One region of the Paractinoplanes hotanensis genome, then DNA from elsewhere that is predicted to be linked to it. Evidence: riboswitches for the same ligand, from Rfam matches in the RefSeq annotation. Region 1 holds a riboswitch; each other region holds the start of a gene.
The links. Region 1 has a riboswitch for cyclic di-AMP ahead of LXN57_RS31715 (C40 family peptidase). Riboswitches for the same ligand answer to the same signal wherever they lie in the genome.
Positions count from the first base shown of each region.

Region 1 (3,253 bases):
CTCGGCCCCTTTGGCCAGGCCTTCGACCGTACGGACGGCGTGCCCGTCGGCCATGGCGGCGAGCACGGTGCACGACTTGACGGGTTCACCGTCGAGCCAGACCACGCACGTGCCGCAGTTGCTCGTGTCGCAGCCCCAGTGCGTGCCGGTCAGGCTCAGCGTGTCGCGCAGGAAGTGCACGAGCAGCAGCCGGCCCTCGATCTCAGCTGTGACCTCGACGTCGTTGACGGTCATCGTGACCTGCATGATTCAGCTCCTCGCCCGGGCCACGGCCGCGCGCAGCGTCCGCCTGGTCAACTCGTCGGCGAGGTGGCGCTTGTAGTCGGCGCTGCCCCGCTGGTCGGTGGCCGGGTCGCAGCTGCGTGCCGCGATCGCGCCGGCCTGCTCGTACAGTTCCTCGGCGGGCTCGCGGCCCCGCAGCGCGGCCGAGACCTCCCGGATGCCGGTGGTGTTGGGCCCGACGGCCGCCAGCCCCACCCGGGCGTCGGCGATCGTGCCGTCGGCGGCCAGCCACACCGCGGCGCCGGCCGAGACCACGGCCCAGTCGCCGGCGCGGCGCTCGACCTTCTCGTACGCGCTGCCGCCACCCGGCCGCAGCGGCAGCCGGATCTCGGTCAGCATCTCGTCGTCGCCGACCGCCGTCTCGTACGGGCCGACGTGGAACTCCTCCATCGTCACGACCCGCTCCGAGCCGCCCGGCCCGCGGATGACGCAGCTCGCGTCGAGCGTCGTGCACACCGCCGACAGGTCTTCCGACGGGTCGGCCTGGCACAGCGAGCCGCCCAGCGTGCCGCGGTTGCGGACGATCGGGTCGGCGATCACGCGCTCGGCGTCGCGGAAGATCGGGAACGCGGCCGCCAGCTCGTCGGACTCGAGCAGCTCGCGGTGACGGGTCAGAGCACCTATGCGTACCTCGTCGCCGGCGAACCGGATGTAGCCCAGCTCGGCGTGCAACGGATTGATGTCGATCAGATAGTCGAAGTTCGCCAGCCGCAGCTTCATCATCGGCAGCAGGCTGTGACCGCCCGCGACCAGACGCGCTGAGCTGCCCAGACGTTCCAGCAGACCGATGGCCTGGTCCACACTGGTGGCACGCTCGTACTCGAACGGAGCCGGCACCTGCACCCTGCACCTCCTGCGATTGCCGAGCATCTTTCCTGAGCGCGATCCAATGTCAACAGCTACCTAAGAGATGCCTTAGGTTGCTCTGCGTGATCGCCTGGGGGTGTTCGGCCGGCCCCGAATCGTCGGCGATCAGCACGAATTGGGTGACGAGGCTCACCGATCGGCCCGCCGGAAATCGCGCCGGTCACTCCCTGCTGATACCGGATGTCCGGAACGACTTCGGACGGGGATTCCGATCTGTGACAACTGTTGCCGCCGGGACGGCTGCGAAAAGGTCAGAATCGCCGACCGCGGCCGATCGTCATCCCGTGCCGCCCCGGGACGCCGAGTCCCGCCCACCTGTGGGCGGCCCGACCTGACATCGACAGGAAACTTCCACGGGCGGGAACGGGGGAACCACATCGCCGGTCCACGGACCGGCTCGGGGTGAAGTCGCGCGAGCGGCGGGCCGCCTTCAGGCCTAATCCGACAGCTAACCTCGCAGGCGGTTGAAGGACCGAGGATCGTCTTGTCTTTCCCCATGACGCTGCGCCGCCTGCTGCTCGTTGCCGCGGCGGCGGTCATCGCCACCACCATGCTCGTCTCCCCCGCGGCCGCCGCGGCAGCACCAACAGCCTCAGCGGTCGTCGCCGCCCGCGGGCTCAAGGTCGTCGCCTTCGCCCGGGCCCAGAGGGGCAAGCCCTACAGGTACGGCGCTCAGGGACCGAGCGCGTTCGACTGTTCCGGGCTCGCCGGTTTCGCGTACGCCAAGGCCGGTAAGAAACTGCCCCGCACGGCGCAGGCCCAGTACCGTGCCGCCCGCAGGATCACCAGCGCGGCGGCCCGCCCGGGCGACCTGGTCTTCTGGGTCTCGGGCAGCCGCGCCTACCACGTGGCCGTCTATGCGGGCGCCGGCCAGGTCTGGCACGCCCCCAAGCCCGGCGACCGCGTCAAGCTGGCCAAGATCTGGAACTGGAAACAGGTCCGCTTCGCCCGCGTCGCCGGCTGACGGGCCGGCCGTCAGAGGCCGTTCTCGTAGGACGTGACGCTCACCGCAGGGCTCCCTTCTGGACCTTGCCCATAGCGTTGCGCGGCAGGGCGTCGAGCAGGCGCACGGACCGCGGGCGCTTGTGGGCGGCCAGGCGGTCGGCGACCCAGGCGATCAGGGCACGCTCGGTGACGCCTTCGGCGACTACGTACGCGGTGATCTGCTCTCCGAGGTCTGGGTGGGGTGTGCCGACGACGGCCGCCTCCCGCACGCTGGGGTGCAGCAGCAGCGCGTCCTCGACCTCGCCGGCGCCGACGCGGTAGCCGCCGGTCTTGATGAGGTCGGTCGAGGCGCGGCCGACGATGCGGTGCCACCCGTCGGCGCCGATCGTCGCGACGTCGCCGGTGACGAACCACCCCTCGGGTCTTTCCCGGCCCAGGTAGCCGTCGAACAGGGTGGCCCCGCGCACCTGCAGGTGGCCGATCGTGTCCGGCTCGTCGAGGGGGTCGCCGGCGTCGCCGACCAGGCGGGTCTCGACGCCGGGGATCGGGAGGCCGACCTGCCCCGGGCGGCGTTCGCCGTCGGCCCGGGCGCTCACCGTGATCAGGGTTTCGGTCATGCCGTAGCGCTCGACCGGCGCCTGGCCGGTCAGGGTGCGGAGCTCGTCGAAGACCGGGGCGGGCAGGGGCGCGCTGCCGGAGACGAGCAGGCGGGCCGAACGCAGGGCGCGAGCCTCGGTGGGGGCGGCGCAGACCCGGGACCAGACGGTGGGGACGCCGAAGTACATCGTGCCGGGCGTGGCCGCGTACGCCTGGGGTGTGGGCCTGCCGGTGTGCGACAGCCGGGAGCCAATCCGCAGCGGGCCGAGCACCCCCAGCACCAGGCCGTGCACGTGGAAGAGCGGGAGGCCGTGCACGAGAGTGTCGCCGGCGGTCCACTGCCAGACCTGCGCGAGGGCGTCGAGGTCGGCGGCGAGGGCGCGGCGCGAGATCACGGCGCCCTTGGGCGGGCCGGTCGTGCCGCTGGTGTAGAGAACCAGGGCGGGCGCGTCGGGATCGGGCTCGTCCGGAACACCGTGATCGGCGCCGGTGGCGTGCGCCTCGATCAGCTCGGCCCCGGAGTCGCCGAGGATGTGGGCCCGCTCCAGCTCGCCGGCGTCGG
Region 1 is NZ_JAMQOL010000046.1:134,152-137,404, forward strand. Features, by position in the region: gene LXN57_RS31705 ((2Fe-2S)-binding protein) at 1-246, opposite strand, end outside; gene LXN57_RS31710 (FAD binding domain-containing protein) at 250-1,125, opposite strand; cyclic di-AMP (ydaO/yuaA leader) riboswitch at 1,490-1,621, shown strand; gene LXN57_RS31715 (C40 family peptidase) at 1,646-2,113, shown strand; gene LXN57_RS31720 (AMP-binding protein) at 2,154-3,253, opposite strand, start outside.

Region 2 (3,253 bases), on a different contig from region 1:
GATGCTCGTGGGGGGCATACGACTGTCCGACGCGCGTCAGCCGCGCGCCCAGCGACTCGGTCAAGATTCTCCCTAGAACGCCTGGGTGAGCCGGTCGGTGTCGACCTCGCGGCTGGGATAGCGGGTGATGTACTCCGTCTCCAGGTCGGCCGTCCGCTTGAAGTGGTTCGACAGGGCGGCGTCGGGGCCGTGGCGGAGCGTCGCGAGACGGGCCCGGTAGAGGCTGCTGAGTTCGCGGAACAGGTCGTCCTCGCTCAGTGAGGCGGGGTCGATCCCGGTTTCCATCAACGGTGAGTCACCGTGAGCTTCTGTCATCGTGCACCTCCGGTCGTTTCGGGCCAGGACAGCCACCGAGGGGTGTGGCGAACGCCAGGACGGTTGCCCGTGCGGGCCGCGGCCAAACACGCGCCGGTACGCTTCTGGGCATGAAGGGCCTGTGGACGCCGGCGTGGATCGTCCGGCATGTCCTGGCGGTGGTGCTGACCGCGGGCTGCCTGATCCTGGGCTGGTGGCAGTTCAGCCGCGCCCAGGAGGGCAACGCGATCAGCTGGGGCTACATGTTCGAGTGGCCGGTCTTCGCGGCCTTCGTCGTGTTCCTCTGGTTCCGCGAGGTTCAACTCGCCCGTCGGAAAGGCGGCCACCCGGCAGAGCCCGCTCCGCCGGAAAAGGCCCAGGAACAGCTCCCAGGCAAGGCTGTTACGGTCGGCCGGCCGGTACGCGTGGCCGTCCGCTCCACCCCGGATGCCGACGACCCCGAACTGGTCGCCTACAACGACTATCTCGCCTGGCTCAACGCCCACCCCGGCGCCCGCCCGGGCGACTATCCCGGATAGGACAGAAGCAAAGTGCAGGGTGCCCTGACCCGCTACCGGATCATCGCGTGGATCGTCGGCGTCTGCCTGCTCGCGCTCGTCGTGGTCGGCATGCCGTTGAAATATCTCGCGGACAACCCGGTCGTGGTCGCGGCCGTCGGGCCCGCGCACGGTTTCCTGTTCATGGTCTATCTGGTCGCCACGTTCGATCTGTCGCGCCGGGCCCACTGGCCGTTCGGCCGCATGATCCTGGTGATGTTGAGCGGCACGATCCCGTTCCTGTCTTTCTGGGCCGAGCGTAAGGTGACCCGGGAATGGGTGCCCGCCGCCGAGTTGACGAAAAGTCCCGTTTGACAGTCCGGCCGCACGCATTGCGGTCGTCGAATCACTTGCTGTTATCGGGATCATTAACGCGTATCGGGCCATTGTCTTAAATCACTCTGTGGGCCCTTGCTTTTGATGATCCCGCCGATAAGTTAATGCGGTTGGTTCGGTCCGCAGCCACTCCCCCTCCCGTGGCGCCGGCCAACGCCGCCGAATCTTCGTGGCGCCATGCGCGTCCGACAGAACCGGGGAACCGTGTCATCGGGGCGAATCCGCGCGAGCGGAAGGGTGTTCTTCCCACCCGAGCCCGTCAGCTGACCCGGTAGGCGGCCGAGCGGAAGAAAGGCCACTGACCGGTGCCCCACCCCCGCACGAGGCTTCGGGTCCTCGTCGTCGCGGCGCTCGCTGTCGCGATCACCGGCTCGCTGGGGACAGCCGCACACGCGGCCCCGTCCGCCAGCGAGCTGAAGAAGCAGATCGAGACGGCGTCCAACAAGCTCGAGGACATCACCGAGAAGTACAACCAGATGCGGATCAACCTGAAGAAGACCCAGGCTGATCAGGTCAAGCTCCAGGCGTCCCTCAAGCCCGCTCAGGCGAAGCTGAAGGCCGCCAGCGCCCAGGTGGGCAATCTGGCCACCACGTCCTACAAGCAGGGTCGCGTCGGGCCGATGAGCGCGCTGCTCACCGGCGGCGGCCAGGACAGCATGATGGACCGCATGGCGTACCTGGACTTGATCACGAAGTCCAACCAGCGCGACATCGACACCTTCACCGCGGCCACCCAGGGCTTCGCCGAGAAGCAGGCCGCCCTCAAGGCGACCCAGGTCAAGCAGACGGCCCAGGTGAACGCGCTGAACGCGCAGAAGGGGTCGATCCAGAAAGACCTCAAGAAGCTGTTCGCGATGCGCGAGGCGGCCTTCGGCCAGGGGCAGGAGAAGGGCAGCAAGTACACCGGCCCGATCCCGCAGATCTCCGGCAAGGCTGGTGCCGCTGTCACGTTCGCGTACAACCAGCTCGGTAAGCCGTACCTGTTCGGCGCGGACGGTCCGGGCAGCTACGACTGCTCGGGGCTGACCTCGGCGGCGTGGCGGGCGGCCGGCAAGTCCTTGTCGCACCAGACCAAGGCCCAGTGGAACGAAGTCACCCATATCAGCAAGGGCGACCTGCAACCGGGTGACCTCGTGTTCTACCGGAGTCTCGGCCATGTCGCCCTCTATGTGGGCGGTGGTCAGATCATCGACGCGCCGCACTCGGGCACGGTGGTGAAGAAGCGCGGCATGAACATCATGACGCCGTACGGCTACGGCCGGGTCAACTAGACCGGCTCGAGAACCGGAGAAGGCCGGTACCCCTCGGGGTACCGGCCTTTCGCGTCTTGTGAGTAACGGGGGGAAGGAAGGCGGAACGTCAGGCGGCCTGCAGGCCCTCGGCCCGGGCCAGCTCGCGCAGCCGGCCGAGCGCCTGGATCTCGAGCTGACGGATGCGCTCACGGCTCAGCGAGAAGCGGGAAGCCACCTCGGTGAGCGAGTGCTCGCGGCCGTCCTCGAGGCCGTAGCGGGCCCGCATGATGCCGGCCGACCGGTCGTCGAGGTGGTTGAGCAGACCCTCGATGCGCTGGCGCTCCAGGGCGGTCAGCACGATCTCTTCCGGCGAGGGGGCGTCGCTGTCGGCGACCAGGTCGCCGAGGTTGGTGTCGCCGTCGTCGCCGACCGGGGTGTCGAGGGAAACCGTGTCCTGGGCCCAGCGGGTGAGCTCGTTGACGCGCTCGACGGTCACGCCGAGAGCGGTCGCGATCTGCTCGGGCTCGGGGTCACTGCCGAGCTCGCGGACGAGCTGGCGGGTGACGTTGCGCATGCGGTTGACGTCTTCGACCAGGTGGACCGGGAGGCGCACGGTGCGCTCCTGCTGGGCGATGGCCCGGCTGATCGCCTGGCGCACCCACCACGTGGCGTAGGTCGAGAACTTGTAGCCGCGCTCGTAGTCGAACTTCTCGACCGCGCGGACCAGGCCGGTGTTGCCCTCCTGGATCAGGTCGAGCATCGGCATGCCGGAGCGCACGTAGCGCCGGGCGATCGACACGACCAGTCGCAGGTTGGCCCGGATGAACAGATCCT
Region 2 is NZ_JAMQOL010000034.1:33,780-37,032, forward strand. Features, by position in the region: gene LXN57_RS24045 (DUF1360 domain-containing protein) at 1-67, opposite strand, end outside; gene LXN57_RS24050 (DUF6158 family protein) at 73-285, opposite strand; gene LXN57_RS24055 (hypothetical protein) at 426-833, shown strand; gene LXN57_RS24060 (DUF3817 domain-containing protein) at 846-1,166, shown strand; cyclic di-AMP (ydaO/yuaA leader) riboswitch at 1,335-1,480, shown strand; gene LXN57_RS24065 (C40 family peptidase) at 1,493-2,458, shown strand; gene LXN57_RS24070 (sigma-70 family RNA polymerase sigma factor) at 2,547-3,253, opposite strand, start outside.
Region 2: linked by a shared signal. The riboswitch ahead of LXN57_RS24065 (C40 family peptidase) and the one ahead of LXN57_RS31715 (C40 family peptidase) in region 1 are both predicted to bind cyclic di-AMP.

Region 3 (3,253 bases), on a different contig from region 1:
GCTGGAGATCTCGCAGTACGGAAAACGCGACGTCCGGGCCTTCGCGGGCCCAGCCGAGTGCCACGCCTCACAGTCCGCCCGGCAGCACCCCCTCTTCGATGTCGGCGAACTCGTCCTCGCTCGCCGCGAGGTAGTCCTCCCAGGACTGCTTGTCCCAGATCTCGACACGGGTGCTGGCCCCGATCACCACGAGCTCACGGTCGAGACCCGCATAGCCCCGCAGGTGCGCCGGGATGGTGACCCGGCCCTGCTTGTCGGGGATCTCGTCGTGCGCGCTGGCGAAGAAGACCCGGCCGTAAGCCCGGGCCGCCTTGTTCGTGACCGGCGCTTCCCGCAGCTGACCGGCGATGCGCTGGAATTCCGGCATCGGGAAGACGTACAAGCAGCGTTCCTGCCCCTTGGTGATCACGACGCCTCCCGCCAGCTCATCTCGGAACTTCGCCGGAAGGATCAGCCGCCCCTTGTCATCGAGGCGTGGGGTGTGCGTGCCGAGGAACATCGGCGCCCACCCCCTGCCCCCGGGCGGTTCGCGGTCCGCCTGTCAACTCGGGTCGGCAGGTCGCTCAGGTGAGGTTCGCCATCGGCCCTGCCACTGTGCTCCACTCTACTCCACTTCCCTCCACCCGCAAGCGGAATGGACGGGGTCGCGAAGGTTGCTCGCACACGAAACCCCAGCTCAGGGAGGGGGGTGCCGAGTGGAGGGCGAGACCATGATCAACCCCGTCCGGTTTCCGACATCCTCCAGCGCGCCCGCTGAGAATCGTGACGAACACGCCCAAAGCCGCCAGACAAGAAACCTGTCAACCCACCCGGGGGAGGAAAGTGGAGGACCGCGGGGCGGATGGTGGGCGCCAGGCAGTGAGCGGTGGACCCCGGGGCGGATGGTGGGGCGCCGGGCAGTGAGCGGTGGACCGCGGGCCGGGTAGTGGAGCGCCGCACGGGCCACTCGCATATATAAGGACAGCCCGGCCGGCTGTGCCGGTCGGGCTGTCCTTGACAGCAAGGGCGCGACCGAACCGGTCGCGCCCCGCTGAGTTGCTGATCCGTGCCCGGTTGTCAGACCAGACGGCGGACCACGTAGTTGGAGCCGTACATCTTGCGCTTCGAGACGCGCGCGCCCGTGTGCGGCGAGTCGTACATGTAGCCGCTGCCGGCATAGATGCCGACGTGCGACCCGTACGAGCCGCTCCGGAAGACGATCAGGTCGCCGATCTGCTTCTTGCTCTTGGCGACCGACTTGCCGTACTTCTGCTGCAGGTTCGCCTTGTGCGGCAGCTTCTTGCCGATCGTCTTCTTGTAGACGTACATCGTGTAGCCCGAGCAGTCGAAGCGCGTGGGGCCGGCCGCACCGAACTTGTACAGCGAACCGACGTGCCTCTTCGCCTCGTTGATGATCTTGTTGCCGTTCGGCACGACGCTCACATACGTCTTGCCGCCCGTCAACGAGGCGAACTTCGCGGATCCGGCGTAGACGGCGCGCAGGTAGCCGCTGGTGCCAGGCTTGAACGAGAGCGCGACCGAGCCGCTGCTGCCCAGGTTCTTCGACGTCTGGTTGACCCACTTGCCCTTGCGGAACGCCTGCAGGCGCACCGTGCCGGACGTGACGACCTTGCCGTTGACCGGGTTGATGTACTTGGCGGTCACCTTGACACTCTTGCCGGACTTGACCTTCCGGGTGGAGTACGAGGTCTTGACCACGGGCTTGACCTTCGCCGAGGCAGCCGCCGCCATGATGGGGGTGACGGTGGCGGCGCTGGCCGGCGAGGCTGCGACCAGCTGGCCGGCGCAAAGGCAGAGACCCAGTGACAGTGCGATGGTGCCGGCGCCACGCATGCGGCGGCCACGGCTCGAACTGTGTTCGTGCACGGTAGAGATATCCCTCCGGCACGCCTGCGAGGTTAGCTGTCGGGTTCGGGCGGGAAGGCTGCCCGGTCACCGTTAGGCGACTTCACCCCAAGGTCTTCTCCGTGGTCGCCACCGGAGCGGGTGGCGCGGAGAGGACCAGAATTGGGTCCCCCGTCCCTGCCCCCGTATGCCTGTGTTGGTCGTACATGGTGCTCGGGTGGTCGCGTCGACCGGCCCGGGGCAGGGCTCGGCGTGAACCAGGTCGTCGCGAGTCGGGCAGCGGGTGCCGCCGGCCAGACCTTGCTACCCGAATTTCTCGAAGGTTGCAGTATCCGCTTTCGTCACTGAGAGTGTTTGGCATATCGACCACTGTCCGATTTGTTACCAGGCGACGATAAATGCCATAACGAGGAGTGATCGACAAATCACTACCGGTCTACAGTTACGGGTGAATCAGAACACATAATTCTTCGCCACCATCGGGGTGACGGTCGCCCGATATTCACTCTTCCGCTGTTCAAACCTTTCTCACCGGCCAAAATGGGGTGGGCCGAACGGCCGATCTCGATGGCTGTCCGGAGCGTCCGCCCCGGGACGCTGAAATCGGACTCTCGGCAACTCGACGTAACCTGCCGTTCCGGTACCCTCGTCGCCGTGACGGACGGGAAAATGCCCCTGCGCGCCAAGGTCGCGACCTCCGTGTCGAAGACCGCGGCCGCGCTCTCCAGGGCTGCGGGACGCGGCGACGGCTCGGTCATCGGCGGCTGGATCGGCCTCAAGATCGATCCGGAGCTGCTGACCCACCTGGCCGCCGGCCGGGCGATCGCGCTCGTGTCCGGCACCAACGGCAAGACGACCACCACCCGGCTCGCGGCGGCCGCGCTCGGGGTGCTCGGCCCGGTGGCCACCAACTCCTTCGGCGCCAACATGCCCACCGGGCACACGTCGGCGCTGGCCAAGGCGGGCGCCACACCGTTCGCCGTGCTCGAGGTCGACGAGCACTACCTGGCCCGGGTGATCGACGAGACCAACCCGCGCGTGGTGGCGCTGCTCAACCTCTCGCGCGACCAGCTCGACCGGGCCAAAGAGGTCGCGATGATGGCGCAGATGTGGCGCACCGCGCTGGCCGGCCACCCCGACGTCTCGGTGGTGGCCAACGCCGACGACCCGATGGTGGTCTGGGCCGCGCAGGGCTCCTCGCACATCACCTGGTTCAGCGCCGGCCAGCGCTGGCTCGACGACTCCTTCGTCTGCCCCGAGAGCGGCCACCCGATCGAGCGCGCCAACGGCGACTGGTGGTGCACCGGTTGCCCGCTGCGCCGCCCGCAGGCGCAGTGGCGGGTCGAGGACGACGGCGTGGTCGACCCGCGCGGTGACTGGCACCTGGTGAAGCTGCAGCTGCCGGGCA
Region 3 is NZ_JAMQOL010000041.1:54,124-57,376, forward strand. Features, by position in the region: gene mraZ (division/cell wall cluster transcriptional repressor MraZ) at 68-499, opposite strand; gene LXN57_RS28475 (C40 family peptidase) at 1,057-1,866, opposite strand; cyclic di-AMP (ydaO/yuaA leader) riboswitch at 1,873-2,058, opposite strand; gene LXN57_RS28480 (Mur ligase family protein) at 2,515-3,253, shown strand, end outside.
Region 3: linked by a shared signal. The riboswitch ahead of LXN57_RS28475 (C40 family peptidase) and the one ahead of LXN57_RS31715 (C40 family peptidase) in region 1 are both predicted to bind cyclic di-AMP.

Region 4 (3,253 bases), on a different contig from region 1:
CGCACGCCTGGCCCTTGGGGTGCTCGCCGCTGTTCTGCTCGCGGAAGCACGCCACGTAGCGGGTGAACCCGTCGGCCTGAGCCTCCTTGAGCGCGTGCAGCGTGCGGGGCGTCAGGCAGCCGCTGGTGGTGGGGTCTTTCCGGGTGCAGCCCTCTTCGGACAGCGAGCCGTCCCGGTTGCGCGGAGCCGGGCTGGCCTTGTTGCTCGAACTGGCCTGACTGTCCGACGGCTCGTCGGCGTCCTCGCCGGCGTTCGCCGCCTTCAGCGCGTTCTCGGCCTGCACCTTGCGCTTGGCCATGAGGTTGACCTGCTTCTGCTGGTTGCGCACCTCGGCGTCGATGGCGAGCTTGGCCCGCTGCTGCGCGTCCCGGTTGGCCTTCAGATCGGCCACAGCGGCGTTTTCCTTGACCGCCACGGTCTCGAGCGTCTCGGCCCGATCGAGGAAGCTGCCGGACGAGTTGGCCGTGAGCAGCGCGGTCATCGGCCCGAGGCGGCCGGTGCGGTACGACTGCTGGACGATCTCGTCGATCGCGGCCTGGCGCGGGCCGAGTTCGGCGTCGAGCTGCTTGACCTTCGCGGCCAGTTGGGTTTGCCGCTTGCGGGAGTTGGTCAGCGCCTCCTGGGCCTCGAGGAAGCCCTTGGAGGCGGCCTGGAGCTGCTGGATCAGGGACTTGGGAGCGCCCTCGCCGTCGTCGCCGTTGTCGCCGGGGGCCGCGCCGGCCGGACCGGCCACCGCGACCGCGAGGCCGGAGATCGCGATGAGCAACGCCAATGACGATGCCAATCTTCGCCGGACAGTCTTGTGCCGCACACCTGTTCCTTCCGTCGGCCGCCGACCGAGTTAGCTGACGGGTTCGGGACGGAAGTGATCCCTACCGCTTGCGCGGATTCACCCCGGAAAGATTGGTTCCCCGGCTCGCCGTGAAGGCGATTAGGCGGCGGCCCCCTGGGGGTGAGGACCGCCACCGACCATACCCAACTCATCGAGCAATCGACAGTTATCGCACGCAGTGCAATTCGACCACGACCATCAGTCACGAGAATTACGGAATGTGTTGGCATGACTACGAAATTTGCCATTCCGCAGCGCTGAAGCGAAGCGAACTCTCGGGTAAACTGGCCGCCGGTTCTGCCACCGAGGCACCGCCCCCGAGGTGCCGGCAGGCCACCGCCCAATCGCCGCGAGGCGAGCCGGGGAACCAGGTCAGTGGGGTGTATCCGCGCAAGCGGTAGGGATCGCTTCCGTCCCGAACCCGTCAGCTAACCCGGTCGGCGGTTTACCGGAAGGAACTGCATTGACCGTACGACCCCGCCGGTGGCTGATGCTTGCCCTGGCGCCGATCGTGGCCCTGTCTTTCCTGGCCGCACCCGCTTCCCCGGCGAGCGCCGAGCCTGATGGCTCCTCGGCCACGCCCGACGAGGCGGGCGGCTCAGTCGCCAAGAACGCGACTCTGGACGACGTCATCGAGTCCTCGAACCGCAAATTCGTCGCCGCCAAGGCCGCGGTGGCGAGGTCGACGAAGGCGCAGAAGCGGCTGGCCGCCGAGATCAAGGTGGCCCAGGGCCGGCGCCTCGCCCTGTTGCCCGAGGTCAACGCGATCGCCGCGCAGCAGTACCGCACCGGCCACCTCGGCACGGCCGGCTTCCTGCTGGGCAGCCAGGGCTCGAGCGACTTCCTGCAGAAGGCCGTCTCGCTCGAAGAGATCAACACCATTCAGGACCGCAAGCTGGCCGAGCTGAACAAGGCGATCGACCAGGTCAACTCGAAGAAGGCCGCGCTCGACGCCGAGGTCAAGAAGCAGCAGACCAGCCTGGTCGTGATGCGCAAGCAGAAAGAGGCCGCGGACAAGGCCCTCGCCCTGGTCGGCGGTCAGAGCCTGACCCAGGGCGTCGTGCTCGCCGAGTCACCGACCGCGGCGCCGGCTCCGCGCGACTCGAACGGCGGCTTCCCGAGCCTGCCCTGCAACGTCGACGACCCGACGACCGGCGGCTGCATCACCGCGCGCACGCTGCACATGTTGAAGGAAACGCAGAAGGCCGGCTTCGATCGGTTCGTCGGCTGTCATCGCAACGGCGGGCCGTTCGAACACCCGAAGGGCCGGGCCTGCGACTGGTCGTTGCAGGATCGGGGCTTCGCGGTCGCGCACAACGCGGACATGAAGACCTACGGCAACAACCTGATGGCATTCCTCGTGCGTAATGCCGACCGCCTCGGCATCTATTACGTCATCTGGTACAAGCAGATCTGGTTCCCGACCAGGGGCTGGAGTTCCTACAGCGGGCCAAGCGCGCACACCGACCATGTGCACGTGTCGATGCTCTGATATCGAGAGGCGAGAAGCCTCGAGTACGCGAAAAGGGGCCCCGGAGAAATCCGGGGCCCCTTTTGCTGTCCGCTTACGAGGTGGCCCGCCGAACCGGAGCACGCCCCGCCGGCTGGACCGGCGCGGGGCCGACCGGGTGCGCCGGTGGAATGGGCACCGTCACCGGCTTGACCTGGGTGACCTCGACGTCCTTGCCGTGGTGCTGGAGCACCAGGCGAGCCGATCCGCCGCCGTTGCGCAGCGAGTACGTGGCGTCCTCCGCGGTCACGTTCACCCGCAGCCGCAGCCCGCGCCAGAGCAGCGAGAACTCCAGGTTGTTGATCCGGCTGGGCAGGCGCGGCGCGAACGACAACTGACCGTTGAAGTCGCGCATGCCGCCCAGACCGGCCACCAGCGAGATCCACGTGCCGGCCAGCGACGCGATGTGCAGGCCGTCCCGCGAGTTCTGGTGCAGGTCGTGCAGGTCCATCAGGGCGGCCTCGCCCAGGTAGTCGTGGGCCAGCTCGAGGTGGCCCACCTCGGCCGCCATCACGGCCTGGACGCAGGCCGACAGCGACGAGTCGCGCACCGTACGGGCGTCGTAGTAGGCGAAGTTGCGGGCCTTCTCCTCCGGGGTGAAGGCGTCACCGCGGATGTACATCGCCATGACCAGGTCGGCCTGCTTGACCACCTGCTTGCGGTACAGGTCGAAGTACGGGTAGTTGAGCAGCAGCGGGTACGCCTCGGGTGGGGTGTTCTCGAAGTCCCACTCCTGCAGCCGCGTGAAGCCCTCGGACTGCTGGTGGACGCCCAGCTCCTTGTCGAACGGGATGTGCACCGAGGCCGCCGCGTCCCGCCAGCTCGCCGTCTCCTCGTCGTCCACGCCCAGCTTGCGGGCGAGGTCGGGGTGCCGCTTGGCCGCATCGGCCGCGGCCAGCATGTTCTGCTGG
Region 4 is NZ_JAMQOL010000022.1:94,761-98,013, reverse strand. Features, by position in the region: gene LXN57_RS17930 (coiled-coil domain-containing protein) at 1-811, opposite strand, end outside; cyclic di-AMP (ydaO/yuaA leader) riboswitch at 815-948, opposite strand; cyclic di-AMP (ydaO/yuaA leader) riboswitch at 1,160-1,292, shown strand; gene LXN57_RS17925 (coiled-coil domain-containing protein) at 1,296-2,324, shown strand; gene LXN57_RS17920 (glycoside hydrolase family 65 protein) at 2,398-3,253, opposite strand, start outside.
Region 4: linked by a shared signal. The riboswitch ahead of LXN57_RS17925 (coiled-coil domain-containing protein) and the one ahead of LXN57_RS31715 (C40 family peptidase) in region 1 are both predicted to bind cyclic di-AMP.